2 regions of the Rahnella sp. BCC 1045 genome follow, and region 2 is predicted to be linked to the other one. Evidence: predicted binding sites of a transcription regulator. Region 2 holds the regulator's gene; the other holds the start of a gene.

Region 1 (7,348 bases), on a different contig from region 2:
GATTAGCAGCCCGCAATCAGGCTCAGTTTGGCCTGAATGGCACGCCCTGAACAATCGGGCAGCAGTCAGCCGGTCATGGGGTTGTAACCTGGTATTGAGATAGTTATAGTGGCGCCCGCTTCCAACATCCTGCGCCAGGTCGTAGTGGTCACGTTGGGGCGGACGAATAAATCAGCAGGAAGGTGGCATGTCTGCACAACCGGTAGATATTCAAATTTTTGGTCGCTCGTTACGGGTGAATTGTCCGCCAGAACAACAGGAAGCACTGAATCTGGCAGCTGAAGATCTTAATCAGCGGTTGCAAGATCTTAAAGTTCGCACTAGAGTCACCAATACAGAGCAACTGGTTTTCATCGCGGCATTGAACGTATGTCACGAACTTGCTCAGGAAAGGTTGAAAACGCGCGATTACGCATCCAATATGGAACAACGTATCCGGATGCTGCAACAAACCATCGAGCAGGCATTGCTCGAACAAGGCCGGATCTCTGAACGTGAAGGGGCGCCTTTCGAATAACACACGTTGCTGATGTGGCTCGTCACAGGCCAGTCAGAAGCGGTAAAAAATTTCTCTGAGATGTTCGCCAGCGGGCCCGTCCCCTGAGCCGATAATTAGTACCAACAGAATGTGATGATCCGTAATCGGTGCGCATGCTCGGTCCGTCCGAGAAGCCTAAAGATTGCGACAGCACGTTCACCTTGAACCATGGGTTCAAGGGTTACAGCCTGCGACGGCATCTCGGAGATTCCCCTTTCTTTTCGGTACATCCCTTTCTGGTGTTTGTATCTATGTTGCACACTCCTCTTTTTGCTTCTGCCCGACAAAATATTCGCAATGAAATTCGCCAGCGTAGAAAAAATCTGACTGCCGGTCAGCAAACAGAGTTTGCCCTTCAGGCCGCAGATCGCGTTGCCGCGCACCCTGAAATTCAGTCTGCCACCACGATTTCAGTTTTTCTGTCCTTCGACGGAGAGCTTGATACCACACCGCTGATTCAGCGCCTGTGGCAGGAAGGAAAAGAGCTCTGTCTGCCGGTGCTGCATCCGTTTTCCCCTCACCATCTGTTGTTCCTGCGCTATGCGCCTGAAACACCGCTGGTACGCAATCGTCTTAAAATCCTCCAGCCACAACTTGATGTCACACAGGTTGTGCCATTGTCTCAGTTGGATATCATCCTGACGCCGCTGGTCGCGTTTGACCGCCACGGACAACGTCTGGGTATGGGCGGAGGGTTCTACGACCGCACGCTGGAGCACTGGCGGGATGGCGGGCCGTATCCGATTGGCTTAGCGCATGATTGCCAGCAGGTGGACGTCTTGCCGGTGGAGCACTGGGATGTGCCTTTGCCGCAAGTGATCACGCCGGGCAAAGTGTGGACGTGGTGAAGATAGGCTGACTGTTGATACTCCTCTCAGAGAATACTCCCCTCAGAAAATTCCCCTTATACATACCGTTACACGCCGAAACCAATCCCTCACGGACAATAAATTCCGTCATGTCTATTATCTTCTCAACGGCCCCGCAGTGGGGCAGACACATAAACCGATATCTCTGAGGATTTAAACATGAAAAAAGTATTAGCTCTGGTTGTAGCCGCTGCAATGGGTCTGTCTTCTGTCGCTTTCGCTGCTGAAACAACCGCTACTCCGGCACCTGCTGCTGCAACGACCGCTGCGCCTGCGGCCAAGCATGTAACTAAACACAAGACTCACAAGAAAGTCGCTCAGAAAGCGCAGGCTGCTAAAAAACACGTGAAACACGCTAAGAAAGCTGCTCCGGTAGCGCAGAAAGCGCAGGCTGCTAAGAAACACGTGAAACATGCTAAGAAAGCAACTCCGGTAGCGCAGAAAGCGCAGGCTGCTAAAAAACACGTGAAACATGCTAAGAAAGCTGCTCCGGTAGCGCAGAAAGCGCAGGCTGCTAAAAAACACGTGAAACATGCTAAGAAAGCTGCTCCGGCTACAAAAGCAACCCCAGCAGCATAAGAAGTTACCAAGAAGTCTTTGTGAGGTATTAACTCGCAATTACCAGAAATGCTAAATTTACACCCGGTTCGCCGGGTGTTTTTTTCTCCAGTTTTTATCCTGAGGTACTGTGGATGATGCTGCGCCGCTTCCAGTTCGAAATCACCCTGTCTTCACTGATCCTCTGTGGTCTGGTCAGCCTGTTCTTTTACTTATGACATTTTCGTGAAGTGCCCTGAGATGGCGCCCGTCATCGGCTCAACGCCTTGAGCAATCTGGCAAACGACTCATCCGGTAAGATCTTCCCGTCTGCGGGAAATAGCATAAAAAAACCGCCTTTCGGCGGTTTATAGTCTGTTACTGCGCAGATCTCTCAATAAAGCAAGCGCGCACGGATCGTGCCCGGAATCGCTTTCATCAGTTGCAGCGCGGTGTTCAACGTTGTGACATCCGTTTCAGCATCGATAACCACATAACCGACTTCCGGGCTGGTTTGCAGATACTGTGCTGCAATGTTGATGCCCTGCTCCGCGAAAATCTGGTTGATGCTGGTCAGCACACCCGGACGGTTTTCGTGGATATGCAGCAAACGGCTGGCTTTCTCGGTATGCGCTGGCAAAGAGGCTTCCGGGAAGTTAACCGCGGACAAAGTCGAACCGTTGTCAGAGTATTTCGCCAGTTTGCCCGCCACTTCCAGGCCTATGCCTTCCTGCGCTTCCATGGTAGAACCGCCGATGTGTGGCGTCAGCAGCACGTTGTCGAATTCACACAGCGGAGAATTGAACGGATCGCTGTTGGTCGCCGGTTCTTCCGGGAAGACGTCGATAGCTGCACCGGACAGATGTTTGCTGCGCAGCGCATTGCACAGGGCAGGAATGTCGATCACCGTGCCGCGTGAGGCGTTGATCAGCAATGCGCCCTGTTTGATCTGTGCCAGCTGCACTTCGGAAATCATGTTTTTGGTGCCTGGCGTTTCTGGAACGTGCAGGGTCACGACGTCGCTGGTGCTGAGCAGTTCTTCCAGAGTCGCAATCGGCTGCGCATTACCCAGCGGCAATTTGCTTTCGATGTCGTAATAGAAGACGCGCATCCCCAGGCTTTCCGCCAGAATACCTAACTGTGTACCGATGTGGCCGTAGCCGACAATACCCAGACGTTTACCGCGCGCTTCAAAAGAACCGACGGCCAGTTTGTTCCAGATCCCGCGGTGCGCCTTGGCGTTGGCCTCAGGAATACCACGCATCATCAGCAGCATTTCGCCCAGCACCATTTCGGCGACGGAACGGGTATTAGAGAACGGTGCGTTAAAGACCGGAATACCACGACGGGTTGCCGCTTTCAGGTCAACCTGATTAGTACCGATACAGAAACACCCTACAGCCACCAGTTTTTCTGCTGCCTGGAACACTTCTTCGGTCAGCTGAGTACGCGATCGGAGTCCAACAAAGTGCGCATCACGGATCGATTCTTTCAGCGATTCCGTATCTAAAGCACCTTTGTGAAATTCAATATTGGTGTAACCCGCGGCACGGAGTGTATCAACCGCACTTTGGTGGACGCCTTCCACTAACAAAAATTTAATCTTGTCTTTCTCAAGTGATACTTTTGCCATTTCCCGACCCTATATTTTTTCTGGCTGAATTCGAACTGCTAGGTGACTGCTCACAGTCAACATAACAAAAAATACGCCATCATCAATACAAACGATTGCCTGCCAGACAGCAGAAGGCTCACCGCGCCTGTTGGTTTTCAGCATTTCCTGCTGGTTAGATTTTACAAAGCAAGACGTTCAGGAGGCGATAGTGAGAAATGTGACATAAGTCACCAAATTAAGGCTTTTGAAGAAAAGATGATTCATTCAGAAAATTATCATCTTCATAACATTGTGTTATGACAGGGAGATGACTGGCTGCTTTCAGCAAAAGCAGCCAGATCTTCTGCTTATTGATAGGTTACTTCAGCGTGACAGTTTTTACGCCTTCAGAAGTGCCTACCAGCGCAACGTCGGCGCCACGGTTGGCGAACAGCCCTACCGTCACCACGCCCGCAATTCCGTTGATCTTATTTTCCATCGCGACGGCATCCAGAATGCTCAGATTATGGACGTCGAGAATGATATTGCCGTTGTCAGTCAGAACGTTCTGGCGGTATTCCGGCAGACCACCGAGTTTCACCAGTTCACGCGCAACGTAAGAACGCGCCATCGGGATGACTTCTACCGGCAGCGGGAATTTACCCAGCACATCGACTTGCTTAGACGCGTCCACAATACAGACGAATTTTTTGGCGATCGCGGCAATGATTTTTTCGCGGGTCAGCGCAGCGCCGCCGCCTTTGATCATCTGCATGAAGCCGTTGATTTCATCCGCGCCGTCAACGTAAACGTCCAGCGAGTCCACTTCGTTGCTGTCGAAAACGTGAATGCCTAAGCTTTTCAGTTTTGCCGTTGAAGCGTCAGAGCTGGAAACGGCGCCCTCGATCTGACCTTTGATCGAACCCAGTGCATCGATGAAATGGGCGGCGGTGGATCCGGTTCCGACACCGACGATGGTGCCCGGAGTCACGTAATCCAGTGCGGCCCAGCCGACTGCTTTTTTCAATTCTTCCTGCGTCATAATGGCTTCTCTGTCTGATAACGTAAGTGGCGTGAATACGGAAAAGTGTCGGTGATTATAAAGCATGTGCCGGCAGATTGGGCAGACAAGAGCGTGACCAGATCACACTTATTAAGTGCAATTGGGTTGTAAGCGCCCCGATTTTCCTCACCACAAAACCTGACAATCTGTGGCATAGTGTTCGGATAAAATTAAATCCAAGGGACAGAACTCCGATGAAACGCCCGGACTATAGAACGCTACAGGCACTGGACGCGGTGATCCGTGAGCGCGGTTTTGAGCGCGCCGCACAAAAGCTTTGCATCACCCAATCGGCGGTCTCTCAGCGCATTAAACAACTGGAAAATCTGTTCGGCCAGCCTCTGCTGGTGCGTACCGTGCCGCCTCGTCCGACGGAACAGGGGCAGAAATTACTGGCCCTGTTACATCAGGTGGAATTGCTGGAAGAGGAGTGGCTCGGCAGTGACAGTAACAGCGACAGTAACGATACGCCGCTGCTGCTTTCGCTGGCGGTCAACGCCGACAGTCTGGCAACCTGGCTGTTACCGGCGCTGAAATCCGTGCTGGTCGATTCACCTATCCGCCTGAATTTGCAGGTTGAAGATGAAACCCGGACGCAGGAACGTCTGCGCCGCGGTGAAGTGGTCGGCGCGGTGAGTATTCAGCCGCAGCCGCTTCCGAGCTGTCTGGTCGATCAACTTGGCGCGCTGGATTACCTCTTTGTCGCTTCCAAGCCGTTTGCCGATCGGTATTTCCCGAACGGCGTCACCCGTTCCGCGCTGCTGAAAGCGCCGGCGGTTGCGTTTGATCATCTCGACGATATGCACCAGGCGTTCCTTCAACAGAACTTCGATTTGTCACCGGGCAGCGTGCCGTGTCATATCGTTAACTCGTCGGAAGCCTTTGTGCAGCTGGCACGTCAGGGCACGACCTGTTGTATGATCCCGCATCTGCAAATCGAGAAAGAGCTGGAAAGCGGCGAGCTTATCGACCTGACGCCCGGCCTGTTCCAGCGCCGGATGCTGTACTGGCACCGCTTTGCGCCGGAAAGCCGCATGATGCGTAAAGTCACCGATGCCCTGCTGGCACACGGACATCAGGTGTTGCGTCAGGACTGATTTAGCGCCGCAGAAAACAAAAAACCCGCCGGAGCGGGTTTTTCATTATTACGGCGTCATATTTACTGAGCTGGTGCGGGTGCCTGCGGCTGCAGTTCGAACACCACATCGACCTGATCATCAAAGTGAATGCTTTGCTGTTCGTAGGTTTCAGCGGCATCATTTTGCGTGGGTGCGGCGGCGGCTTTAAACATGCGCGCAACCGGCATTGGCTGGTAGTTGGCGACGTGATAACGAATGCTGTAAACCGGCCCCAGTTTGGTGTGGAAGCCCTCTGCCAAAGACTTTGCCTGCTGTGTGGCGTTATCAATGGCTTTCTGACGCGCTTCGTCACGGAAACGATCAGGATTTGCCACACCCAGTTCGATAGAACGGATTTCATTCAGGCCGGATTTTAATGCGCCATCCAGCAAATCGTTCAGTTTATCCAGCTGACGCAATGTCACCTGAACCTGACGCACCGCACGGTAGCCTTTCAGCTCTGAGCTGCCGTCTTTCAGGTAATTATATTCCGGCTGTGTGCTGAGATTCGCGGCATTGATGTCTTTCTTTTCAATTCCGTTTTTCTGCAGGAAACCAAAATATTCCGCCACACGATCGTCGGCTTGTTTCTTGGCGCTCGCGGAATCTTTTGCCGATACGCTCACTTCAATGGCCAGCGTCGCGATATCCGGTGTGGCGTCAACGCTTGCCGTACCTGATGTCACCACGTGCGGGCCGGCAGGAACTTCTGCCGCGTGCAACGCTAAAGGTAAAGTCCCTAATCCCAACATCGCTGCTACAGCCAATGCTTTCAGTTTCACAGTGCCTCCATTAATCATCAAAGATCTGGCAATAGTTAATTCAATCAATCCGCAAAACCGTAGCATAAACCGTTACAACTGAAACTAAGATTAGTGACAAAAACCTGTTTTCGGGTAAAAACTCAAAATACGCCGGTCTGACGCGCAAGTTGTACGGCAATCCCCCACATAATTACGCCAACAATAAAGTTGATGACGCGCTGCACTTTCCCGGTGTTTAACCAGGGCGCGAGTAATGCCGCGAGAATGGCCAGCCCGAAGAACCACAGCACAGAAGCACTGACCGCGCCGAGCGCAAACCACGAACGTTCGTCGTGGCTCAGGCTTCCGCCCAGACTACCCAATACGACGAACGTATCGAGATAAACGTGAGGATTGAGCCAGGTCACCGCCAGCATGCTGACGACAATCTTCCAGCGGCTTTGCTTCGCCACTTCCGCCTGCGCCAGTTCAGGATTTTTGCTGAATGCCGTGCGAAACGCGCCCCAGCCATACCACAGCAGAAATGCCACGCCGCCCCAACTTACCAGCGCTAATAACAGCGGCGATTTGCTCAGCAGCGCGCTGCCGCCAAATATCCCGCCGCAAATCAGCACGATATCGCTCAGCGCGCATAAAGACGCAATCATCAGATGATACTGGCGGCGAATGCCCTGATTCATCACAAACGCATTCTGCGGCCCGAGGGGTAAAATCATTGCGGCGCTCATCGCCAGTCCTTGCAGGAAAATAGCCAGCACGTGAATATCCTTAAAGAGTTAATAACAGAGATTGCGCGCAGTGTAAGGGCTTTGGTGTCATTAGAGGAAATGGATATTTCTAATCGGTCATTAGCCTGACTTATTTG
Region 2 (7,348 bases):
CCAGGCGAAAGGTTACGCGGGCGCACCCGGCCTGCACACGCCGGAACAGGTTGCGGCCTGGAAAAAAATTGTTGCCGGCGTGCATCAGAAAAACGGCCACATCGCCGTACAGCTTTGGCACACCGGCCGCATTTCGCACAACAGCGTTCAGCCGGACAACCAGACGCCGGTTGCGCCCTCAGCGGTCAATCCTAATACGCGTACCAGCCTGCGTGATGAGCAAGGCCACGCCATTCGCGTCGATTGCCCGACACCGCGCGCGCTGGATCTGAGTGAAATCCCAGGCATTGTGAATGATTTCCGTCACGCAGCAGCCTGTTCAGCAGAAGCCGGTTTTGATTACATCGAACTGCACGCGGCGCACGGTTATCTGTTGCACCAGTTCATGTCTCCGGCCTCTAACCTGCGTGAAGACCAGTACGGCGGCAGCATTGAAAACCGTACGCGCCTGACGCTCGAAGTGGTAGACGCCGCCATTGACGCCATCGGAGCTGATCGCGTCGGTATCCGTATTTCCCCGATGGGCCCGTTCAACGGCCTCGACAACGGTCAGGATCAGGAAGAAGCGGCAATCTATCTGCTAGATGAACTTAACAAACGTAAACTGGCCTACCTGCACATTTCAGAACCTGACTGGGCGGGCGGCAAACCTTACACCACAGAATTCCGCGAAGTGATCCGCGCGCATTATCAGGGCGTGATTGTCGGTGCCGGTGCGTATACCGCAGAAAAAGGCGAAGAGCTGATCGAAAAAGGTTACATCGATGCCGTGGCGTTTGGCCGCAGCTACATCGCCAACCCGGATCTGGTCGAGCGCCTGAAATCACATGCGCCACTCAATGAACCAAAACCTGAAACCTTCTACGGCGGCGGTGCTCAGGGCTATACCGATTACCCAACGCTGTAATCAATAATTAATTTTTACACCTTCTTTGCGGCAGCCGATGCCCTCCGGTTGCCGCTTTTTTTGGTCAGTCATTCAGCAACTGATTGCCGTTTTACGGACAAAACGGTCACTATCAGTTAGGCTTGAAATAATAATCATCATGCTGCGAATAAAGAGGAAATTATGCGTTTACTCCATACCATGCTTCGCGTCGGCGATCTGCCGCGTTCAATCAGCTTTTATACCGACGTTTTAGGCATGCGACTGCTGCGTACCAGCGAAAATACAGAGTACAAATATTCACTGGCCTTCGTGGGTTACACCGAAGAAAGTGAAGGCGCCGTGATCGAGCTGACCTACAACTGGGGCGTAGACAGCTACGACATCGGTACCGCCTATGGTCACATCGCGCTGGGCGTAGATAACGTTGCGCAAACTTGCGAAGACATCCGTAATGCGGGCGGTAAAGTGACGCGTGAAGCGGGCCCGGTTAAAGGCGGTTCAACCATCATCGCGTTCGTGGAAGATCCGGATGGCTACAAAATTGAATTGATCGAATCAAAACATGCCGGTCAGGGTCTGGGAAATTAATCCTTTGCAATAATGGCCTTAACCGCTGACAGGGGCGCTGATGCGCCCTTTTTTATTGCCAATTTCTCCGTGCCCCTGTAACGGGTGACAAAATTTGTCATAATGCGCGCTGAATTCGATGAAGATTAAGAAGCTAATGGCCGAGAATAGTGACATTAACGCCCTGAAAGGTCGTTTTCGTGGTTTTTATCCCGTGGTGATTGATGTGGAAACCGCCGGATTTAATGCCAAAACTGATGCCCTGCTGGAAATTGCCGCGATCACGCTGAAAATGGATGAGGACGGCTGGCTGCAAAGCGACGAGACCGTACACTTCCACGTTGAGCCTTTCGAAGGCTCGGTGCTGGTGCCGGAAGCGCTGGCTTTCAACGGTATTGATCCGACCAACCCGTTGCGTGGTGCGGTCAGTGAATACGAAGCGCTGCACGAGATTTTCAAAGTTATCCGCAAAGGGATGAAAGAACAGAACTGTAACAGGGCGATTATCGTGGCGCATAACGCCAATTTTGACCACAGTTTCCTGATGGCCGCTGCCGAACGTGCGGGGCTAAAACGCAATCCTTTCCATCCGTTTGCCACCTTTGATACCGCCGCGTTAAGCGGGCTGGTGCTCGGGCAAACCGTGCTGGCGAAGGCCTGTATCAGCGCCGGTATCGTGTTTGACAGCAGTCAGGCGCATTCCGCCCTGTACGACACTGAACGCACAGCAGAACTGTTTTGCGAGCTGGTGAATCGCTGGAAACGCCTCGGCGGCTGGCCGCTGGCACTGTCTGCGGATGAAAACGAAGTGGAAGAAGCACCGGAAGAAAATCAGCAATAATTTTCGCGGCTTTCATGCAGTCGAAATGACAAATAAAAAGAGCGACATAATGTCGCTCTTTTTTTACCGGTAACCCCGGGTCAGGCTGCCGGTATTTCTGAATCGCCCTGAATTACTCTTCAGAGGATTTGTATTTCTCAGCCGTTTCTTTGATCAGCTGTTGCAGTTCACCGCGCTGGAACATCTCAACCACGATGTCGCAACCGCCAACCAGCTCACCATCAACCCACAGCTGCGGGAACGTTGGCCAGTTAGCAAATTTTGGCATCTCAGCACGAATATCCGGGTTCTGCAGGATATCAACGTAAGCGAAACGCTCGCCACACGCAGACAGCGCCTGAACAGCCTGTGCTGAAAAACCGCAGCTTGGCAGTTTTGGAGAACCTTTCATGTACAGCAGAATCGGGTTTTCAGAAACTTGCTTCTGAATTTTTTCAATCGTTGGAGTGGTCATTTCTTGCTTCCTCAAGCCGGTACAGGCTGTCACGGTCATTACTCTTCACGCGCAGCACACAGAGACGGTGTGCAATCACAATGCTTTCTATTGTAACGATGGCTGCCACCAGATAAAAACGCCAATTTTTGTGGGGTCTTTCTCAATACTGGCATTTCGCTAAACAATCTTCTGCGCTTGCGTTCAGGTTCACATATTTAAAGATTCATCGAGAATAACATTTTTGCCGTTCCACGATAATGTCAGATTTGCAAAATCCCATTCTTTAACTTAAATAATAACATGATGAAAAGTGGTTATTTTTTTGACTAAAAATGGCGGTTATTTCGACATAAAAAAAGCTATTAACTTTTTCTCACAATATGATCTAGAATCGAGGCAATTCGTGCTTTTTTGTCTCGTTCTTTTAGGCAATACTCTGACATCCCTGATGTTTAACCCTACCACTCATGGTAACGAAGCTATGCGCTTACTGTTCACGCTTTTTGTGCTGCTCTTTACCCAGCTGTTTCTGAATATGGCTCATGCGTCGCCACAGACTCGTGTCGCGGCCGACCAGCGAAAGAGTCATGTTAACCAGGTCACGCCGGAAGAACGCCGAAAGCGAAAAACGGCAGCCGCGAAAACCAGCAAGAAAACCAAAGTCGCGCCGGTTTCAGAACCTAAAACTCAGGAAAAAAATTCGAAGAAGAAAGTCAAAAGCACCGAACTGGTTAAGCGAAAGACGTCTTCTGAAAAAACAGTAAAAACGACGCGGGCCGAGAGTAAAAAAGAAAAAACACTCAAGACAACCCGGGCCGAGGCGAAAGCAGGGAAGGAAACGAAAAACCGCTCTCTCGCTAAAAACAGCAGTGAAAAGGCCAGTAAAAAAGAAGCGTATGGCCGCCACCGCAAAGGCAAAAAGTTACGTGAAGAAGACAGTAAACCGATAACGCTCAGCGCAACACACAAGAAACGTTATCAGCACGCACAACAAACCGCGATGACCAAGCTGATGCACCAGGTCGGCAAACCTTACCGCTGGGGCGGAACGTCACCGAATACAGGTTTCGATTGCAGCGGACTGGTTTACTACGCATACAAAGATTTGATCCGTATTAAAATGCCCCGCACAGCGAATGAAATGTACCACTTGCGCGATGCGGCCCCGGTCAAACGGGGTGAATTAGAATCCGGCGATCTGGTTTTCTTCCGGATTAATAACCGCGGCGCCGCAGACCATGTCGGTGTTTACGTAGGAAACGGGAAGTTTATCCAGTCACCGCGCACCGGCGAAGACATTAAGATCACCTCACTGGGTGACGATTACTGGCAAGATCATTATGTAGGCGCACGACGGGTAATGACCCCTAAGACGATCCGATAATAAACAATTCGTTAAGTCTGAAGTTTCGCTAATCAGCCATTGAATAGCATTTAACGAAGAGTTTCTGCAGGGAAGAGTATCGGCGGAATGGGTGACTGCGTAAAATTGAAAAGGGCGATTCCTGTTATAGGTAATCGCCCTTTTTATTGCGGCTTTCGCGCAAATCAGTTCATCACTGCGGTGAAACTGAAAGCAATAATCACGAGCAAAGCGCAGACCGTAGTGATCAAAGAAAATTTCAGGTTGCTGTCCATTAAACCCCCTTACGGATCAAATTGTGGCGTTCGTATAGCCACACTGAATGTGTGCCAACGCATTTTCTCATAATTCGCATTGAAAATCTTGTGCTGAATGACACCAGGTTCATGACAATTTTACTTCCACTTTCCTGCATTATAAGTGAAAATTGTCGGTTACCACGCCTGTGTGCCGGTCGATTTCACCCGAGAGCATTTCACGCCTCACTCTGAAGAATCCACCCAACGATTTCACTGCCCTTTTCGAAGTCAGCAGTTAAATCCACGCAAGCAAACGATTAACATAATGCTAACGTGCTGAAACACGTGAGCACAGGAGTCATTTTTTACATGGCAACGATTAAAGATGTCGCAAAGCGCGCTGGCGTTTCCACCACAACCGTGTCGCACGTCATCAATAAAACCCGTTTCGTCGCCGAAGAAACCCGAGCCGCGGTTCTCCTTGCAATCAAAGAGTTGCACTATTCTCCCAGCGCTGTGGCACGTAGCCTGAAGGTCAATAACACCAAAACAATCGGTCTGCTGGCAACGTCCAGTGAAGCGCCCTACTTCGCCGAAGTGATTGAGGCCGTGGAGAACAGCTGTTTCTCAAAAGGCTATACGCTGATTTTGTGTAACTCACACAATAATCTGGAGAAGCAACAGGCCTACCTGCAAATGCTGGCGCAAAAACGCGTCGACGGTTTACTTGTGATGTGCGCGGAGTATCCGGACGAATTGCTGAATATGCTTGAAGAATACCGCTCTATCCCGATGGTTGTGATGGACTGGGGCGAAGCGCGTAAGAATTTCACCGACAGCATTATCGATAACGCGTTTGAAGGCGGCTATATGGCCGGACGTTATCTGATTGAACGCGGTCATCGCGATATCGGCGTGATCCCTGGGCAACTGGCGCGAAACACCGGCGGCGGCCGTTTCCAGGGCTTTGTGAAAGCACTGACGGAAGCCAATATTCCTCTTCGTGAAGAATGGGTCGTTCAGGGCGACTTTGAGCCGGAATCGGGCTATCAGGCCATGCACAAAATTCTGATGCAGAAAAACCGCCCGACGGCTGTATTCTGTGGCGGTGACGTGATGGCGATGGGGGCAATCTGTGCCGCCGATGAACTGGGCCTGCGCGTACCGCAGGATATTTCCGTGATTGGCTATGATAACGTGCGTAACGCGCGCTATTTCTCACCGGCACTGACGACAGTTCATCAGCCAAAAGAACGTCTGGGCGAAATGGCCTTTACCATGCTGCTGGACAGAATTATCAGCAAACGCGAAGAGTCGCAGACCATTGAAGTGCATCCCAAACTGGTTGAGCGCCGTTCCGTGGCCGACGGCCCGTACCGCGATTACCGCCGTTAACTTTCAATAAACGCCTGTGCCACAGGCGTTTTTTTGTCAGTCGCGCAACCATTCCCGGTTCATCGTTTCCGTGTCTCCCATGTATTCCAGCAGCCACGCCAGCGAAGGCGACGGATTGCTCTGATCCCACGTCAGGCAGCACGGGCTGTCCGGAAAGGTATTTTCCAGCGACAGTACCTGTAATTTTTGCTGTTCAATCAAGGGTGTCACGCGGTGAACCGGCATCATGCCAACACATAAACCTTCGTTCAGACATTCCAATGCACACGTCCAGTCGGGAACCACCAGCCGCCGCTGGTTATCCAGCGTCCAGGTATCGCGTTTCGGCAATGTACGCGATGTATCTTCCAGGCAAAGCGCCGGATAAGGCCGTAACTGATCGTCACTCAGTATTCCCTGCGTCTGGGCCAGCGGATGTTGCGCGCTGACCACACAATGCCAGTCCATAAAACCCATATCGCGGAAATTGAACCGTCCACCGACGGGGATCGCCCGCGTCGCGCCGATGGCGACATCCGCCCGCCCGTCGACCAGCGCGTCCCAGACACCGTTAAAGACTTCCGAATGAATGATGAGTTCGGTATCAGGGAAATGGCGATAGAAATCCAGCACCAGCCGCCGTGTCCGCGCAGGTTTAACGATACGGTCAACGGCAACCCGTAATTCTCCGCGCCAGCCATTGGCGACCTGCTGACACTGGCGGCGGGTCGCTATCATTTTTTTTGTCAGAACCCGCGCTTCGTCGACAAAAACTTTACCGGCAGGAGTCAGAATAACGTCGCGATGTCTGCGTTCAAACAACGGAACGGCCAGCCATTGTTCAAGCTGGCGAACGGTGTAGCTGATGGCAGAAGGAACCCGGTGCAAGTCCTGCGCGGCAGCGCTAAAACTGCCTGTTCGGGCGACGGCATCGACCACTTCAAGAGCATATTCTGACCACATCGTTTAGCCTTCAATATTTTTGATAGCAGATTGCAAATATTAGCGTTTCACAAGCCTGTTATCAAAGCGTTAAACTCCGCATCCGATACGATTTCCGCGTCAAATCATCTGCAATAAATAAATTAAAGAGACAATAATGAAACCCTCACTTGGATTTATGCTCTATCTTGCCGGGCTGAGCATGCTTGGCTTTTTAGCGACCGATATGTACCTTCCGGCCTTCAGCGCGATGCAAAGCAGCCTGATGACCAGCCCGGGCATGATCAGCGCCAGCCTGAGTATTTTCCTTGGCGGCTTTGCCATCGGTCAGCTGTTGTGGGGGCCATTGTCCGACAAGATTGGCCGCAAGCCGGTATTGCTGATTGGCTTAGCGCTCTTTGTCGTCGGTTGTCTGGGCGTGCTATGGGTTGAGAATGTCCGCGCCCTGCTGGCGCTGCGTTTCCTGCAAGCTGTCGGCGTCTGTGCCGCCGCCGTCACCTGGCAGGCGCTGGTGGTAGATCGCTTTTCTGCCGATGTTGCTAAAAAAACCTTTGCCAGCATCATGCCACTGGTTGCGCTTTCCCCTGCTCTGGCACCTTTGCTGGGCGCCTGGGTTCTCAACCATTTTGACTGGGAAGCGATTTTCGTTCTGCTGACCGCCGTAGCCGTTATCTTGCTTATCACCACGTCCACACTG

Evidence for each region. The regulator PurR, encoded in region 2, represses purine synthesis genes. The targets are predictions, from matches to a motif close to CANGCAAACGTTTGCNTG.
Region 1: the regulator PurR is predicted to act here: its motif matches at 3,662-3,679, upstream of serA (phosphoglycerate dehydrogenase).

Annotation. Positions count from the first base shown of each region.
Region 1 covers NZ_JAFMOZ010000143.1:142,857-150,204, forward strand. The annotation lists gene zapA (cell division protein ZapA) at 188-517, shown strand; RNA gene ssrS (6S RNA) at 567-750, shown strand; gene J1782_RS23870 (5-formyltetrahydrofolate cyclo-ligase) at 790-1,386, shown strand; gene asr (acid resistance repetitive basic protein Asr) at 1,567-1,986, shown strand; gene serA (phosphoglycerate dehydrogenase) at 2,339-3,577, opposite strand; gene rpiA (ribose-5-phosphate isomerase RpiA) at 3,918-4,580, opposite strand; gene J1782_RS23890 (LysR family transcriptional regulator ArgP) at 4,796-5,698, shown strand; gene J1782_RS23895 (oxidative stress defense protein) at 5,761-6,501, opposite strand; gene argO (arginine exporter ArgO) at 6,624-7,241, opposite strand.
Region 2 covers NZ_JAFMOZ010000135.1:90,173-97,520, reverse strand. The annotation lists gene J1782_RS17855 (alkene reductase) at 1-907, shown strand, start outside; gene gloA (lactoylglutathione lyase) at 1,070-1,477, shown strand; gene rnt (ribonuclease T) at 1,614-2,297, shown strand; gene J1782_RS17840 (Grx4 family monothiol glutaredoxin) at 2,410-2,751, opposite strand; gene J1782_RS17835 (C40 family peptidase) at 3,215-4,117, shown strand; gene J1782_RS26565 (YnhF family membrane protein) at 4,282-4,371, opposite strand; gene purR (HTH-type transcriptional repressor PurR) at 4,705-5,730, shown strand; gene punR (DNA-binding transcriptional activator PunR) at 5,767-6,672, opposite strand; gene punC (purine nucleoside transporter PunC) at 6,809-7,348, shown strand, end outside.